4 regions of the Undibacterium sp. JH2W genome follow, and region 1 is predicted to be linked to each of the others. Evidence: predicted binding sites of a transcription regulator. Region 1 holds the regulator's gene; each other region holds the start of a gene.
What was found. Region 1 encodes sigma-54, which starts transcription at its own class of promoters, with help from an activator protein. Its sites were predicted from a motif close to TGGCANGNAANCTGCTTT; they were not measured.
Positions count from the first base shown of each region.

Region 2: the regulator sigma-54 is predicted to act here: its motif matches at 1,292-1,309, upstream of ACO0LC_RS18830 (pilin).
Region 3: the regulator sigma-54 is predicted to act here: its motif matches at 2,107-2,124, upstream of ACO0LC_RS09380 (CmpA/NrtA family ABC transporter substrate-binding protein).
Region 4: the regulator sigma-54 is predicted to act here: its motif matches at 2,702-2,719, upstream of ACO0LC_RS24635 (TorF family putative porin).

Region 1 is NZ_JBMPOT010000026.1:52,479-56,699, reverse strand. Features, by position in the region: gene hpf (ribosome hibernation-promoting factor, HPF/YfiA family) at 404-751, opposite strand; gene ACO0LC_RS26705 (RNA polymerase factor sigma-54) at 859-2,349, opposite strand; gene lptB (LPS export ABC transporter ATP-binding protein) at 2,361-3,116, opposite strand; gene lptA (lipopolysaccharide transport periplasmic protein LptA) at 3,118-3,681, opposite strand; gene lptC (LPS export ABC transporter periplasmic protein LptC) at 3,702-4,221, opposite strand, start outside.
Region 2 is NZ_JBMPOT010000012.1:81,828-86,048, forward strand. Features, by position in the region: gene ACO0LC_RS18830 (pilin) at 772-1,251, opposite strand; partial or broken gene ACO0LC_RS18835 (IS256 family transposase) at 1,603-2,775, shown strand; gene ACO0LC_RS18840 (pilin) at 2,885-3,364, opposite strand; gene ACO0LC_RS18845 (pilin) at 3,620-4,099, opposite strand.
Region 3 is NZ_JBMPOT010000005.1:316,768-320,988, reverse strand. Features, by position in the region: gene ACO0LC_RS09395 (cache domain-containing protein) at 1-127, shown strand, start outside; gene tsaD (tRNA (adenosine(37)-N6)-threonylcarbamoyltransferase complex transferase subunit TsaD) at 148-1,176, opposite strand; gene ACO0LC_RS09385 (ANTAR domain-containing response regulator) at 1,321-1,989, shown strand; gene ACO0LC_RS09380 (CmpA/NrtA family ABC transporter substrate-binding protein) at 2,394-3,563, shown strand; gene ntrB (nitrate ABC transporter permease) at 3,573-4,221, shown strand, end outside.
Region 4 is NZ_JBMPOT010000020.1:91,556-95,776, reverse strand. Features, by position in the region: gene ACO0LC_RS24645 (ammonium transporter) at 1-1,435, opposite strand, end outside; gene glnK (P-II family nitrogen regulator) at 1,456-1,794, opposite strand; gene ACO0LC_RS24635 (TorF family putative porin) at 1,810-2,568, opposite strand; gene ACO0LC_RS24630 (accessory factor UbiK family protein) at 2,999-3,241, shown strand; gene ACO0LC_RS24625 (YifB family Mg chelatase-like AAA ATPase) at 3,251-4,221, shown strand, end outside.

The sequences.
Region 1 (4,221 bases):
AGGGGCGGCTACGCCTGGGTCGCCTTTCTTTGAATACTTACTTTGGCGACGCTAAGAAAGTATTTCGGCTGCCGGGCCGAGACCCGGCTTGTATCCACGAAGGGCAAAAGTTTTAGTCAAAGTACGCCTGTAACGAGCGACATGGCATACAACAAACGCCGCTGGAGCGCCAGCCCGGTGGATTCCAGCCAAACCCACGCTGGAATGACGTTAATACAAATGCCGTGAATCAACTAACTCGCAGCTTGTTGAGCGACGTATGTGACAAACAGCAATAAAAGTAAATAATTTATTTGAAATGTCAGAAACGAGACCTACAAGAAACCACTCACCCAACAAAAAGGACGCCTTTAGCGTCCTTGTTTTGGATGTCCACAACCCTGTTAGGGCAAGGACTGGGGTCTTATGAAGCCGATGCCGGGTCAGGTATGTGCTTGATGGCGTCGTGCTGATGGTCTTGCATTTTATCTTTGTGCTTGATGACCTGACGATCCAGTTTATCTACCAGGGCATCAATTGCTGCATATAGATCATGTGCCAGGCTTTCAACGTGAATATCTTTACCGCTGATATGCAAATTAATGTCGGCTTTGTGTCGTTTTTCCTTTTCCCGGAGCTTGTCCACCGTCAGGATGACGGCGATATCAATGACCTGGTCGAAATGTCGCCTGATACGTTCTAGTTTGGTATGTACATATTCACGAATTGCAGGAGTTACTTCGACGTGGTGTCCACTGATGGTGAGATTCATACTGTGCTCCTATAGTGATGTTGCTTGCTGTAACGATACACTCTTGGCATTTATTTGCCTTGAGCTAAATCATATATAGCAATTCAAACCGTGATTACAAGGACTACTTACAAAGATTTACGCAAACTGACTGGGGGGATTTTCAGGGCTTCACGGTATTTGGCAACTGTCCGTCGGGCAATTACCATGCCCTGTTCACCCAGCATGTCTGCAATTTTGCTATCAGAGAGTGGGCTTTTCTGGTCTTCTGCTCCTATCAACTGCTTGATGAGTGCACGTATCGCGGTGGAAGATGCTTCACCCCCTGTTTCCGTCGCGACATGGCTGCCGAAAAAGTACTTCAACTCAAACATGCCATGTGGGGTCAACATGTATTTTTGGGTTGTCACACGTGAGATAGTGCTCTCGTGTAATCCTAGTGTATCAGCAATTTCGCGCAAAACAAGGGGGCGCATGGCAACAGCACCATGGGTGAAAAAATTGCGTTGCCTTTCAACTATCGCTTGTGCAACGCGCAAAATAGTATCAAAGCGCTGCCGCATATTTTTGATGAGCCAGCGAGCTTCCTGCAATTGCGCACCAAGGCCAGCTTCACCGCGGTTTTGCTTCATGATGTTGGCATACACGCTGCTCACTCGCAGCCTGGGCATGACATCCTGATTCAGCATGACTTGCCAGCCATTGCCAGATTTTCTGACGATCACATCTGGCACGACATAATCTGATTCATCGGCGGCAAAGGCAATGCCAGGCCGTGGCTGGCACAGGCGTATGATGGTTTGTGCATCGCGCAAATCTTCATCATCGCAATCGAGGATTTTCTTGAGTTTGGTGAAATCTCTCTGTGCAAATAAAGCCAGTTGTGTTTCAACAATTTGCAACGCCAGCCTGCGCGTGACAAAAGCCACTTTGGGCATGCGCCTGATTTGCAGGGCCAGGCATTCTGAAGGGCTGCGCGCACCAACACCTGCCGGGTCAAAGCTTTGCAGCATATTCAGGGCAAAGGCTAGTTCTTCTGCCTCTACACAGAGTTCCAATGGCAAACTGGCATGTATTTCATCCAGGGTTTCGGTCAGGTAACCGTTATTGTCGAGCGCATCTATCATCAGCTCGACTAAGGCACGGTCACGCGGCTCACGCAGGTTCAGGCGCATTTGCTCAAGCAGATGTTCACGCAGGGTGATGTGGGCGGCACCCAGTTGCGGGCGGCCATCTTCATCATCACCAGACTTGCTGCCATGCTGTACATCATCAAAGCCCCAGTCTTCTTCGCTGGAAGTGGTGCTGTCATTGCTGATGACAGTTTCGGCATCGGCGGCGGCTGGCTCGGTGGATTTATCGCTTTCTTCTCTTTGTGCAGGCACTTCCATGCCTGCATCAGCCGAGGTACTCGTTGTATTGATGGCGCCATCGGCCAGCAGGCGCACGGCATGGTCGAGTGGATCATCGACGCGTTCCAGCATGGGATTATCGGTCAGCAGCGTCTCCAGCTCCTGATGCAATTCCAAAGTCGATAACTGCAATAATCGTATTGATTGCTGCAATTGCGGCGTTAAGGCCAGATGTTGTGAAGTACGTAGTTGCAGGCTTTGTTTCATGATGATTCCCGTCACATCCGGAAGTGTTCTCCGAGATAAACGCGACGTACAGATTCATTTTGTATGATGTCGTCAGGCTTGCCACTGGCAAGTACCGCGCCTTGATTGATGATGTAAGCGTGATCGCAGATACCCAGGGTTTCGCGGACGTTATGATCGGTGATCAGTACGCCTATGCCACGCTCCTTGAGGAAGCGGACGATGCGCTGGATTTCGATGACCGCGATAGGATCAACACCGGCAAAGGGTTCATCCAGCAAGACAAAGCGTGGATTGGTTGCCAGTGCACGGGCAATCTCGACGCGGCGGCGTTCACCACCTGAGAGTGACAAAGCCTGGCTCTCACGTATTTTTTCTATTTGCAAATCTGCCAGTAAGGCATTCAGCCTTTGCTCGATTTTCTTGCTGCCGAGGAATTTACCATCGCTGTCTTTTTGCAATTCCAGTACTGCGCGGATATTGTCTTCTACTGTCAGCTTGCGGAACACCGAAGCTTCCTGCGGCAGGTAAGACAGGCCGAGCACGGCGCGCTCATGGATAGGCAATTGCGAGATATTGACATCATCGATAATGATATCGCCAGCGTCGGAAGGCACCAGGCCGACGATCATGTAGAAAGACGTGGTTTTGCCTGCGCCATTCGGCCCCAGCAAACCCACCACTTCACCACTTTTCAATAGCAGGGAAACATCACGCACGACCTGGCGTGCACCATAACGTTTTTGCAAACCCTTGACCAGCAAGGTGCTGCCTGACTGTGCTGTCATCTTAATTAGCCTGTTTTTCTGGTTTTGGTTGCAAGATGATTTTCAGGCTGCCCGAGCCTTCTACAAACTGACCACTGGTGGAGTTGGTGCCTACAAACACTTCGTTCTTGCTGTCATAAGACAGGTATTCGCCAGCCTGTTCCTGGGTGACTTTACTGCCTTCCAGATAGCGTACCTTGGCCTTGGAAAAGAATTTGACGATTTCCGTGCTTTGATTGTATTCCGCACGTTCAGCTTCGCCATCTACCCACAGATCAGGCCCGCCATCGCGCTTTTGGCGAAATGTAACCTTGCGGTTGCTGCCACCAGTCAGTACTACAAATTGATCGCCATTTGGCGCCTCAGTGACGACGGCATTTTCTGCCTTGACATTCAGGGTGCCACGCACCAGGGCGACACCCTTGGATAATCTGCGCACACTGGTCTTGCCATCGCTCTCGCCATAACCAGCTTCGATGACGGTTTCCTTGTTGCTGTCGGCTTTTTCTGCATATGCAGTTGCACTGACCAGGCCCAGGCAGGCGAGGCTGAATAAATGGGTAATGCCGAATTTAGTAAGTGTCATATAAATGATCGCTTTCTCAATTATTTGGTTTTAACTGCATTCACCGCTTCACGCTTCTTGAGCGCGATGCGGACTTTGCTTAACAGGGCCAGGTGTTGGGTAGAGTTATTGGCCAGCATGCCGGTTGCGGTCGATGTCGATTTACCGGTGGTGATGGTGATGGGTTTATCGGTCTTGACGATATCATCATCTGGCAACAGCAATAGATACTCCGATTCCACATGGACGAATTGTGAACTCAGGCCTTCGGGCCTTTCCATGCTGACATTGTCATATAAATGCACTTCATCATGCTCACGCTTGGGTGTGATGACATTGGATTTTTGCGATACCACGGCCAGGTCGGCACGCAGGTGCAAGGGGGGACGGTCCTGATCAAAGCTGTTGATCTGCGGATGTTTGATTTCTATATTGTCGTTACGTGGCAGGTGTACCAGGCTGTCACCAGTAATATGGTAATTGGCCTTGCCATTATTCGACAAACGGATGAAATTGAATTTCTCTACATAGTAATCCGGTGCTGATCTGGCTGAGCTGCGG
Region 2 (4,221 bases), on a different contig from region 1:
AAGATGGGCACGTTCCTTGTAACCAGAGCAAAAAACAATACCAAGTCCAAACGCTGGTATTCGCATCATGTCGATCAGACGATGAGCAACATTTTCTGCAATCAAACGGTCAGATTTCCGCTTTTCTATGCAAGCAAGGATTGCAAAGCGACTTTGCGTAATGTCGACGTCAAAGACGCCGCTGGATAGCACAATGCTTTCTTGAGCAAAAATTTCACTCTCAAACCCGAAATGATTTCGGAACTTTACAACCAGTATTCGCAGGTCGATTTACTCTTCAAGTGGACAAGCAACATTCGCATATCAAAACCTTTCTGCGAACCAGCAAGAATGCCATGATAACGCCAATATGAATTGAGTTCTGTATTTGCGTACTCATTACTATTGTCAAAAAATATCTGTTTTAGCCCTACAACCTTTACGAAATCTTACAAATTCTAAGTCTCACCATGCTTAAAACAACAGCAATAAATCAACTATTTATGCTCCCATGTGGAAATCTCGACGATGTAAATCAACCAAAACAGATGCATGACCTATGAGAAACGTTAGGGCACTAGTGATGCAATGATTATTGTGAACTGGATCCTATCTTTCAACGAATCTTATGCTTCAACTAATACCTTAGAAGGTAACAACAAATGCCGGAGCCCAATAATTCTACAATTATTTATTTAAAATCGCAGAATAGGGATAAAAAATTATTAGATGCATGTTATCAATTACAATGAAACCGTATCTAAAAATGGTCTACATGCAACGTAACTCACCTCATGGACAGCCACCAGCACCAGACTTTAAACCACGTTGACCATTACAGATAGAGTCCCCAGCAGCAAAAGACCAGATCATGTTTGCTTGATTGGTCGCTGAGGTTGCTGTCAGAGTACCATTCAACTGTGTAGCAGTACCACTTACAGTAGCAGCACTAGTCATCGCTACTGAACCAGCAGCTGGTACCGGAGCATTCGGCAAAAACTTGGAAGTAGCGACAACAGGAATACCATTGTTCCCCATAGAAAAACAACCTGTGGCACCAGCACCCCAAGTGCCATTACTTTCTGTGTAGCACATAGCCATCGAAGTCAACAAGCTTTCCAACTCTGATCGTGCGCCAGCAGCACGGGTACGCGAGGTGTAATCGGTATATTGAGGTAAGGCAATTGCAGCTAAAATGCCGATAATCGCAACAACAATCATCAACTCAATCAATGTAAAGCCTCGGTGCAGTTGCTTTAAAGTAAGTTGCATTCCTACCTCCATAGAAAAAGATATAAAGCTAAATTAAGCAAAAGCAAATTTCATACCATTTCAAAGTTGGCAATAACACGATTCAAATACAATAGGAGCCAATAAATGCAAGGGATACCCTTGAAAATCTGCATGGTGATCTGTGGTGTCACTGCCTCGCCGGCCAGCACCAAGATGGTTTATGTAGCAACCACCGAATGCAGCAAGGCACCTTTGCAACCAAACGTAATCTTTTCAACATCCACTAACTGACAAGTGCAATCACAGACTGTTTGCCACAAATAAAAAAGAGGGTGTAATTATTTTTGTGCAAACGTTCATTTAGCAGGAGACAGCTACTTTCAAGTAGAAATGATAGTCATTGTAAATAGTAACAAGCAGGCCAAACCCGATTCGGAGTTACTCAAACTGGCAAAAGAATTGTTGGCCTCCTACCAGGAACCCATAGACCTGGTTGGTGAGAACGGCCTGCTCAAGCAACTCACCATTATGCTCGTCGAGCGTGCGCAGGAAGTCGAAATAACTGACCATCTTGGCTACGCTAGAGTGGGACCGTCAATGCCAACAGCACCAACACGCGCAATGGTCATAGAGGCCAAACGTTGAAAGACGATTTCGGCGTGCTGCCAATCGACATCCAGCAAGATCGTCTCAAGCTACACCTGTGATTTGAGCGCACGGGAGATCCAGAGTCACCTAGAAGAGGTGTATGGCACAGAAACATCACCAGCCCTATCTCCCAACGTAACCGATGGTGTCAGTGGGCAAGCAAAGGCCTAGCAAACCCGCCAACTCCCCCTATCTCATCCTGTACTTTGACTGCACTCACATCAAAGCACGCGATGCTGATGCCATGAGTAACAAGGCCCCATTTTTCGCCGTTGGCGTGACCATTAACAGCCGTAAAGAAGTGCTGCACCTGTGGATTGTTCAGATCGAGGGAGCCAGGTTCTGGCTGCAAATAGTCATGAAACTGAAAAATCATGGCATGCAGGACAACTTCATTGCCTTTGTGGTAGGTCTCAAAGGTTTCCTTGACGCGATCGAAGCTGCCTACCTGAAGGCGACTGTCCAGCTCTGCATTGTTCACATGGCACGCAACAGCCCGCACTTTGTGCCATGAAAAGATCAAAAGGAAGTGACCGTCGATTTGCGTCGTATTTACAGTGCAGCCGCTGCTGACGAGGGCAGTCTTATACTCATACAATTTGAGGGCAATTGGGATCAGCGATACCTATTAATAGTGCAATCATGCCAGAGTAACTGGGCACGGGCCATCTGGATCTTCGACAATTCGGCGGAGATTCGTAAGGTCATCCACACCACGAACGTCATTGAATTGCTTAACATCAGTATGCAAAGGTCATCAAGACAAGTAGCGCCTTCCCTACTGACAAGGGTCAGCAAGCTGTTTTACATGGCACTCAACACCATAAGCAAGAAATTGACGTACCCATACGGGACTTAAAAGGTGCTCTCAACCACCTTACCATCCAGTTTGATGACCGGATGTCGCAGAAATGAACTAAAACCGGTTGCATAAAATCCTGACACCCAAAAAACCAATACTGCGCGTCAGGCGTTATTTGGACTTTCCTGCCATCCTATCTAAGCATTGAGCCAGCACAAAACACTATGGACAACCGCCAGCCCCAGACTTCAAACCACGTTGACCATTACATATAGAGTTACCAGCAGCAAAAGCCCAGATCATGTTTGCTTGATTGGTCACAGACGTTGCTGTCAGAGTACCATTCAACAGTGTAGCAGCACCACTTAAAGTAGCAGCACTAGTCATCGCTACTGAACCAGCAGCAGGTACTGGAGCATTAGGCAAAAACTTAGAAGTAACGACAACAGGGATACCATTATTGCCCATTGAAAAACAACCTGTAGCACCAAGGCCCCAAGTGCCATTACTCTCTTGATAACAAACTGCCATAGATGTCAGCAAACTATCCAACTCAGCCCTAGCACCTGCAGCGCGAGTACGGGATGTGTAATCAGAGTACTGAGGAATAGCGATCGCTGCCAGAATACCGATAATTGCAACAACAATCATCAACTCGATCAGTGTAAAGCCGCGTTGCAACCGCTTTGAAATGGAGTACATATACATTTCCCCAAAACCCATAAGAAAAAATTAGCCATAGTAAATTCCATCGCAATGTGATTCAGTTAAACATCCACATGTGTTCAAACTACTCTTATTGATAGTACTTACTTCAACAACAATTCGAAAAAATCCAAGTGAAAAACAACCAATCAACCTTGTCCAACATAGATTTGCAGTGAACAAATATAAATCAATACATAAAAAAAGCCCTTCAATAAAATTGAGGGGCTTTTTCGATAGAATTCTTACCTATTATGGGCAGCCGCCAGCTCCGGCCTTCAAGCCACGTTGACCATTACAGATAGCATCACCAGCAGCAAAAGCCCAGATCATGTTTGCTTGATTGGTCACAGACGTTGCTGTCAGAGTACCATTCAACAGTGTAGCAGCACCACTTAAAGTAGCAGCACTAGTCATCGCTACTGAACCAGCAGCAGGTACTGGAGCATTAGGCAAAAACTTGGAAGTAACGACAACAGGGATACCATTATTGCCCATTGAAAAACAACCTGTAGCACCAGCACCCCAAGTGCCATTATTCTCTTGATAACAAACTGCCATAGATGTCAGCAAACTATCCAACTCAGCCCTAGCACCAGCAGCACGAGTACGGGATGTGTAATCAGAGTATTGAGGAATAGCGATCGCTGCCAGAATACCGATAATTGCAACAACAATCATCAACTCGATCAATGTAAAGCCGCGTTGCAGCTGTTTAGGGATAGATTTCATCTTGAACTCCAGTAAAAAAGTTAAATTCGGGAACAACGCTTCATCATCAGCAAGCGCCGTGCCAACTCGTCGCAAGACCTGAAAACAGGGGGTTTTGTGGTGGAAATACATATCTTTGGATG
Region 3 (4,221 bases), on a different contig from region 1:
CAAAGCTAAGGGCCGTGCCTGGCAGGACTATAAATTCGTTAATCCTACTACCAAGCAGATAGAGCCCAAGTCCATGTATGTGGAAAAATTTGAGAATGTCATTGTTGGTTGCGGTATCTATCAATAGACACGCAGCCTGAATCCTGATCAGGCGGCAACCAACTCTTGGAGGGGCCAGCGCGGCCTGACATTGAAGCCATAATCCCTGGTCGCCAGGCTGGGATTGTTTTTCAGGCGCATGGCACCGGCAAAAGCAATCATCGCGCCATTATCGGTACAGAATTCCAACTCTGGGTAATATACCTGAAAACGCTTCTTTGCTGCCGCTGCATTTAAGGAGGCGCGCAATTGCAGGTTGGCACCGACACCACCGGCAATCACCAGACGTTTCAGTCCACTTTCCTTCATTGCTGTGATGCACTTGGCCGTCAGCACGGCGACGATGGCATCGACAAAGCCACGGGCAATATTGGCTTTATCCTGTTCGCAGATATTTGCAGGGTGGTTTTTGACCACCGTCAGTACCGCTGTCTTCAAGCCCGAGAAGCTGAAGTTCAAGTCCTTGGAATGCAGCATGGGGCGCGGGAACTGGTAAGCAGCCGGGTCACCAAATTCTGCCATGCGCGAAATCGCAGGGCCACCTGGATAAGACAGGCCCAGCAATTTGGCGGACTTGTCAAAAGCCTCACCCGCAGCATCGTCCAGGGTTTCACCCAGTAGCTGGTAACGACCGACGCCATCCACCCGCATTAACTGGGTATGGCCGCCAGAGACCAGCAGGGCGATGAAGGGGAATTCAGGTGGCTGGCTGGCCAGCAAGGGTGATAGCAAATGGCCTTCCAGATGATGGACACCCAATACAGGCTTATCCAGTGCCATACCCAGGCCACAGGCAACCGAGGCACCCACCAGCAAGGCACCGGCCAAGCCTGGTCCCTGGGTATAGGCAATTGCATCTATGGCTTGTTTGTCCAGATTGGACTTGCTCAATACTTCGGTCAGCAGGGGCAGGGCGCGGCGTATATGGTCGCGTGAAGCCAGTTCGGGCACGACACCGCCATATTCCTGGTGCATGGTGATTTGCGAATGCAGGGCATGAGCAAGCAGGCCGCGCTCTGTGTCATACAGGGCAAGACCGGTTTCGTCACAAGAGGATTCAACGCCGAGAACTATCATATCTGTTTCTAAATAAGGGAAAGGCCAGCCGATTACATACGCATGGCAAGAATGCAAGCTACTGGTGGCTTGCAGCCCAGGCCGGGAATTGGTGTGATTCTTGCTATGACTGGTAAACATAATTATATCTGGCATGGGCCATCAATGCGCGACAAAGCAAATACTGACGAAGCGACAACACCAGTGTCCCCCAGTCTGCGGATAGTGGTGGTGAACACGGTCATCCAGCGCGAAGATGAGTTGCAGGAGCACGCCCAGGCGCAACTGGCCCGCTCACGCGCCTTGCGTATAGGCTTGCTGCAAGCGGGTTATAACATCATCGCTGTTATTCCTGGCGATATCTATATGAGCGAGCGCATCGCCCAACTGCAGCCTGACATGATCATTATTGATGCTGAATCTGACTCGCGTGATGTATTAGAACATATGGTCATGCTGACCCGTGATGCGCCACGCCCCATCGTCTTGTTCACGGAAGATGGCAACCAGTCGAATATGGCAGTGGCCATGGAAGCCGGTGTCTCGGCCTACGTGGTTGCCGGCTTGCAGTCTGAGCGCATCAAGCCTGTGCTCGACGTTGCCATGGCGCGCTTCAATGCCGATCAAAAGCTGCGTAGTGAATTATCTGATACCAAGGCCAAGCTGCAAGAGCGAAAAACCATAGAACGTGCCAAGGGTTTGCTGATGGAGCGTCATCATTTTTCAGAAAACGAGGCGTATCAAAAAATGCGCAAGCAAGCCATGGAAAAGAACCTGAAGCTGGTGGATCTGGCGCAGCGCATGTTGGATGTGGCGGATTTGCTCGGTGGCTGAACCTGCTTTGCGCATGGAAATGGTGCGTTGCGTCATTTAAGTGCGCGTCAGTTGGTGTTTTTCAGGGATTTTTATTTCACCATGCTGGCCTGAGGGTAAGAGTCCTTTAATTTGAGCTGGCACGACAATTGCTGAAGCTAAAGAAAGTGCCAACGCTGGTGCTTAAGAAAAAATGTGAGTCTGACTAACGGCGGTCACCTCACCAGACAAAGGTGTCTTTCCATCCGGTTTATCCGTGGTGGGACGACACCTTTTTTCATTATAGAAATCAATTTAGCTGGAGTGCGGACATGTCGAATCAGGAAATTTCTAATAATCTCATCAAGACGCGGGAAGAAAATGAACCTAATTTCAAACGTCGCAGTTTCTTGCAAACTGCTGCACTGGCAAGCGGGGCAGGCATCATGGGCTTGAGTACTGGTGGGGTGTGGGCAGCGGGATCAGACAAACCAGAAAAAGAAGAAGTGCACATAGGTTTTATTCCCCTGACTGATTGTGCTTCTGTGATTATGGCATCGGTGCTTGGCTTTGATAAAAAATACGGCATCAAGATTATCCCGAGCAAAGAATCTTCCTGGGCCAGCGTGCGCGACAAACTGGTCAATGGCGAGCTGGATGCTGCGCATGTGCTGTATGGCCTGATCTATGGTGTGCAACTGGGTGTAGGCGGTAATAAAAAAGACATGGCCGTGCTGATGACGCTGAATAATAACGGCCAGGCTATTACCTTGTCGAAGAAGCTGGCAGAGAAGGGCGCAGTAGATGGTGCCGGTCTGGCCAAGCTCATGCAAAGCGATAAGCGCGAATATACTTTTGCCCAGACTTTCCCTACCGGCACCCATGCGATGTGGTTGTATTACTGGCTGGCTGCACATGGCATCAACCCCATGAAAGATGCCAAGGTCATTACCGTGCCACCACCACAAATGGTGGCGAATATGCGGGTCGGTAATATGGATGGTTATTGCGTAGGCGAGCCCTGGAACCACAGGGCAATTGCAGACGGCATAGGTATTACGGCAGCAACGACACAGGACATCTGGAAAGATCATCCGGAAAAAGTTTTGGGTACGACTTCTGAATTCGTACAGAAATATCCAAACACCGCACGCGCAGTTGTGGCCGCTATCCTCGATGCCAGCCGCTGGATAGATGCATCGCTGTCCAACAAGACCAGGATGGCAGAAACCATAGCCGATAAATCCTATGTAAACACCTCGGTCGATGTCATCAATCAGCGCATTCTGGGACGTTATCAAAATGGTCTGGGCAAAACCTGGGACGACCCTAACTGCATGAAATTCTTTAATGATGGCGCGGTGAATTTCCCTTATCTCTCGGATGGCATGTGGTTCCTGACCCAGCACAAACGCTGGGGTTTGCTGAAAGCCGATCCTGATTATCTGGCAGTGGCAAAAGCGGTTAACCGCATTGACATCTACAAGGACGCTGCGACCATGGTCAAGGTATCTGTACCAAAAGACCCCATGCGTAGCAGCAAGTTCATGGACGGCACGGTCTGGGATGGCAAGAACCCAGTTGCCTACGCAGCTTCTTTCAAAATCAAGGCCTAAGGAGTTGTGATGAATACCCTGGTACATGGTGTAATGCCCGCAACAGACGATACCGCCGGCGCTGCGACGACAACGAAGGAAGTAAACGTGGTTAAGCAAATCAAACCCAAAAAAGAAAAAAAACTACGTTCGTTCCGGCCTTTTTTCCTGAGTGTGTTGCCGCCTTTGTTTGGTGTTGGCATGCTGATACTGATATGGGAAATCATCGCAATCAAGAACACGACTTTTCCTTCACCCTGGCTGACTTTGCAGGAAGCCATCAAAGTATTCTCTGATCCCTTTTATCAAAAAGGGCCAAATGACCAGGGCATCGGCTGGAATATTTATGCGTCCCTGAAACGTGTGGCAGTCGGTTTTGGTCTGGCTGCAGCAGTGGGTATACCGTTGGGGTTTTTGATAGGTCGCTTCAAATTTTTATCTGGTATGTTTAACCCCATTATCAGTCTGTTGAAGCCTGTCTCGCCACTGGCCTGGCTGCCTATAGGTTTGCTGGTGTTCAAGTCTGCCCATCCGGCGGCGATCTGGTCTATCTTTATCTGCTCTATCTGGCCCATGATTATCAATACCGCGATAGGCGTGCAGCGCGTTCCGCAAGATTATATGAATGTCGCCCGCGTGCTCAATTTGTCTGAATGGAAAATCATTACCCGTATTCTCC
Region 4 (4,221 bases), on a different contig from region 1:
TCGTCACCTGGCCGAAAATATCATAAGGATCTGCCGACATTTTGTTTGTAACATAGTCAAATATGCCCTGACCGCCGAGGGATGGTGCAGCAAATACACCGGTCAGCAATGCACCCAGGATACCGCCTACGCCATGCACGCCAAAAACGTCGAGTGAATCATCTGCACCCAGCAGGCGTTTGAGACCATTGACACCCCACAGGCAAACTATACCTGCCAGCAAACCGATAATCAGGGCACCCATGGGGCCAACGAAACCGCAAGCCGGAGTAATCGCCACCAGGCCAGCTACCGCACCGGAAGCGCCACCCAGCATGGAAGGCTTGCCTTTCGACATCCACTCACCGAACACCCAGGATACAGTTGCCGCAGCCGTTGCCAGCAAGGTATTGATGAAGGCCAGCGCAGCCACATCGCCTGCTTCCAGAGCAGAGCCAGCATTGAAACCAAACCAGCCCACCCACAACAGGGATGCACCTATCATAGTCATGGTCAGGGAGTGAGGTGCCATGGATTCTTTGCCATAGCCCACACGTTTACCTATCAGGTAAGCACCAACCAGACCAGCCACCGCGGCATTGATATGGACGACCGTACCACCTGCAAAATCCAGCGCACCTTTTTGGAACAGGAAACCAGCCTTGGCTGTTTCTGTTGCCAGTGTGGCGGCATCCTTGATGGCATCAGGACCAGTCCAGAACCAGACCATGTGGGCGACAGGCAGGTAGCTGAAGGTGAACCACAAGACCACGAACAACAATACTGCCGTGAACTTTGCACGTTCTGCAAAAGCACCGATAATCAGGCCACAAGTAATAGCGGCAAAGGTCGCCTGGAAAGCCACATAGGCAAACTCAGGAATCACCACGCCCTTGCTAAAAGTTGCTGCCGTGCTGAAGCTTGCCTTGGCCGGATCCCAGATACCTTTCAGGAAGACACGGTCAAACGAACCGATGAACTTGCCACCTTCCGTGAAGGCCAGTGAATAACCATAGATACACCACAGTACGATAATCACGGCAAAAATCATGAAGACTTGCATGAGTATGGACAGCATGTTCTTGGAACGGACCAGGCCACCATAGAACAAGGCCAGGCCAGGGATGGTCATCAAAATCACCAACAGGGTTGCAACCATCATCCAGGCAGTGTCGCCCTTGTTTGGTACTGGTGCTGGCACTGCTGCGGCACTTGCAGCAGCAGGTTCTGCCGCTGCCGCAGGGGCAGAAGCTGGCGTAACTACCGTTATTGCAGGTGCGGCAGGTGCAGCAGCCGCAGCCGGTACAGAAGCGCTGGTCGATGCAGTAACCGATGCCGCAGAGGCTGCTGCCAGTTCTGCCTTGGCCGAGGCATCCTGTGCCCATGCAGTAGAGCTAAAACCGACGGTGACCAGCAAGGCCGTCCCTGCCAGTATGTTCTTCAACAGTTTTTTCATGTGAACTCCCTGGTAGGCTATCAGAGTGCGTCGTTGCCGGTTTCACCGGTACGAATACGCACAACTTGTTGCAAGTCATAGACAAAAATCTTGCCGTCACCAATCTTGCCAGTGCGGGCTGCAGTTTCTATCGCCTCTATCGCGCGGTCGAGGATGGCATCATCCACCGCTGCTTCGATTTTTGTCTTAGGCAAAAAATCGACGACATATTCAGCACCGCGATATAACTCGGTGTGACCTTTTTGACGGCCAAAGCCCTTGACTTCCGTCACGGTAATCCCTTGTACACCGATGGCGGACAAGGCTTCACGTACTTCATCAAGCTTGAAGGGTTTGATAATTGCAGTAATCAGTTTCATGCTGACCTCGGATGATTAAAATGTTTTGACTGCAGACAACAGCAGTGTCGTCTTGCCTGTGAATTTGCCACCTGGTGTGACATACAACTTGCTATCGGCATTGGTACCCAGGGCAGCGATACCGAAATTGATGCCAAAGAATTCTTTATTCACACCGATTTTCCAGTCGGAATAAGAATAGGCACCATTGTTCTTGATCGTTTGACGGCCTACATGCAGACCCAGGGTATAGCCCTCTGGTAATTCAATATTTGCCCCCAGATCCAGGTAACCACTGTTCTTGCTATTCACAAAACCAAACAGATTGGTGACGGAATGCGAATACTTGATATACGCTGGCCCCATGCCTACCTGGCCATAGATTTCTGTGGTGTTGGCATCGGCAAAGCCCGGCACCTTGTTCAAACCATTGGATGGATAGACATAGGAAAGAATACCGACGTCATATGACACATCCTTGACGATCTCGCCTTTTTTACCCGCATACAAATCCCATTCAACATCACCACCACCGCCAGCATCCTTGGTCCACTTGATCGTCGATAACCATGTCCCGGCATAAAAGCCGCTGGGATTGTGTACATAGTCAGCACCGCCCTGCAAAGCCGGATCAAGACGTGATTGTGAAATGGCGCGATAACGGTACTCGCTGGCGATGCCAACATTGAAGCTGACTTCATTGTCTGGCTTGGCTTCTGGCTTGGCATCTTCTGCCTGGGCAAAGCCACTCAGGAATGTCGTGGCTACAGCAGCGGCGATTACTAGTTTTTTCATTGCGCTTCCCCCTATTGAATAAAGATTTGATTTGATAGAAACCATGGCAGAACCCGTTTTCCATGGCAGGCAGTACTGCGTACCAAGCTGAACTGCCTGTGGCGGATTCTTGAATTCTTCTTTCCTCTACCTGTTAGCAGGAGTCGTGCCAACCATGCAGGATTTATAAAAAATCCCGATGACCATACAAGTACCAGGGCTGTATTCATACGCATACAGCCAGACAAAACGGGCATGCAGCCCGCTTTTAATATTGCAGCGCAATACCAGCAGCAGCGTGGGCAAGATGCGCTATCATTGCCCCATAGGTAAAATGGCAAGCGAAAAATCGATATTGCGCACCATTTGCGGGAGAAATCTACGCCGCACAAAAAAGTAGCAAGACCGGATTTGCACCAATACTGTGCAATTACAACATAGAGGATAAAAAATGGATAAGCAAAATTTCTTTAATGACATGCAGGCTAAAATCAGCCAGGCTTTAGAAAATTCACCCGCCAAAGACATAGAAAAGAATGTCAAAGCCATGATGAGCCAGGGCTTTTCCAAGCTTGACCTGGTGACACGCGAAGAATTTGATATACAGGCACAGGTGCTGGCCAAGACCCGCGCCAAACTCGAAGCCCTGGAAGCCAGGGTAGCCGCACTGGAAGCCCCACAAAAAGACGCCTAAGCAGCACGTATGTCGCTTGCCGTCCTCAAAAGTCGCGCCCTGAATGGCATGGATGCGCCGCAGGTCACAGTAGAAGTGCATCTGGCAAATGGCTTGCCTGCTTTTACTATCGTTGGACTTCCTGAAACCGAGGTCAAGGAATCCAAGGACAGGGTCAGGGCCGCCCTGCAAAATGCCCGCTTTGAATTCCCGGCCAAGCGCATCACCGTCAACCTGGCCCCGGCAGACTTGCCCAAGGAATCTGGCCGCTTTGATTTGCCGATTGCCCTGGGCATTTTAGCGGCCTCCGGGCAAATCCCGGGCGATGCGCTGGAGCAATATGAATTTGCCGGTGAACTCTCATTGTCGGGCGAGTTAAGACCGATACGCGGTGCCCTGGCCATGACATTTGCGATTTGCAAAAGCCAGCAGCATACGCAACAGGAGCCCGCCTTCATTTTGCCGCGCGCCAATGCCGATGAGGCTGCCTTGGTCAGCGATGCTGCAATTTACCCGGCAGACTCGCTGCTACAGGTATGCGCCCACTTCGCTGGTGTCGATGGAGAGCACAGACTTGCACGCCACAGACCAGCTTCCAGACCACAGCGCCCACAGTATGCTGATTTTGCCGAAGTCAAAGGCCAGCTCCAGGCCAAGCGCGCATTGGAAGTGGCGGCAGCAGGTTCACATTCAGTCATTTTGATGGGTCCGCCAGGCACAGGAAAATCCATGCTGGCGGCCCGCTTCCCCGGCATCTTGCCTACCATGACCGATCAGGAGGCACTGGAATCCGCCGCAGTGCAATCCCTGACTTCCGGCTTTTCCATAGAGAAATGGAAGACCCGCCCCTATCGCTCCCCCCATCACACAGCCTCTGCCGTGGCCCTGGTGGGTGGTGGTGGTACACCCAGACCTGGCGAGATTTCCCTGGCCCATCGTGGCGTCCTGTTTCTCGACGAATTGCCGGAATTTGATAGAAAAGTGCTGGAAGTTTTACGCGA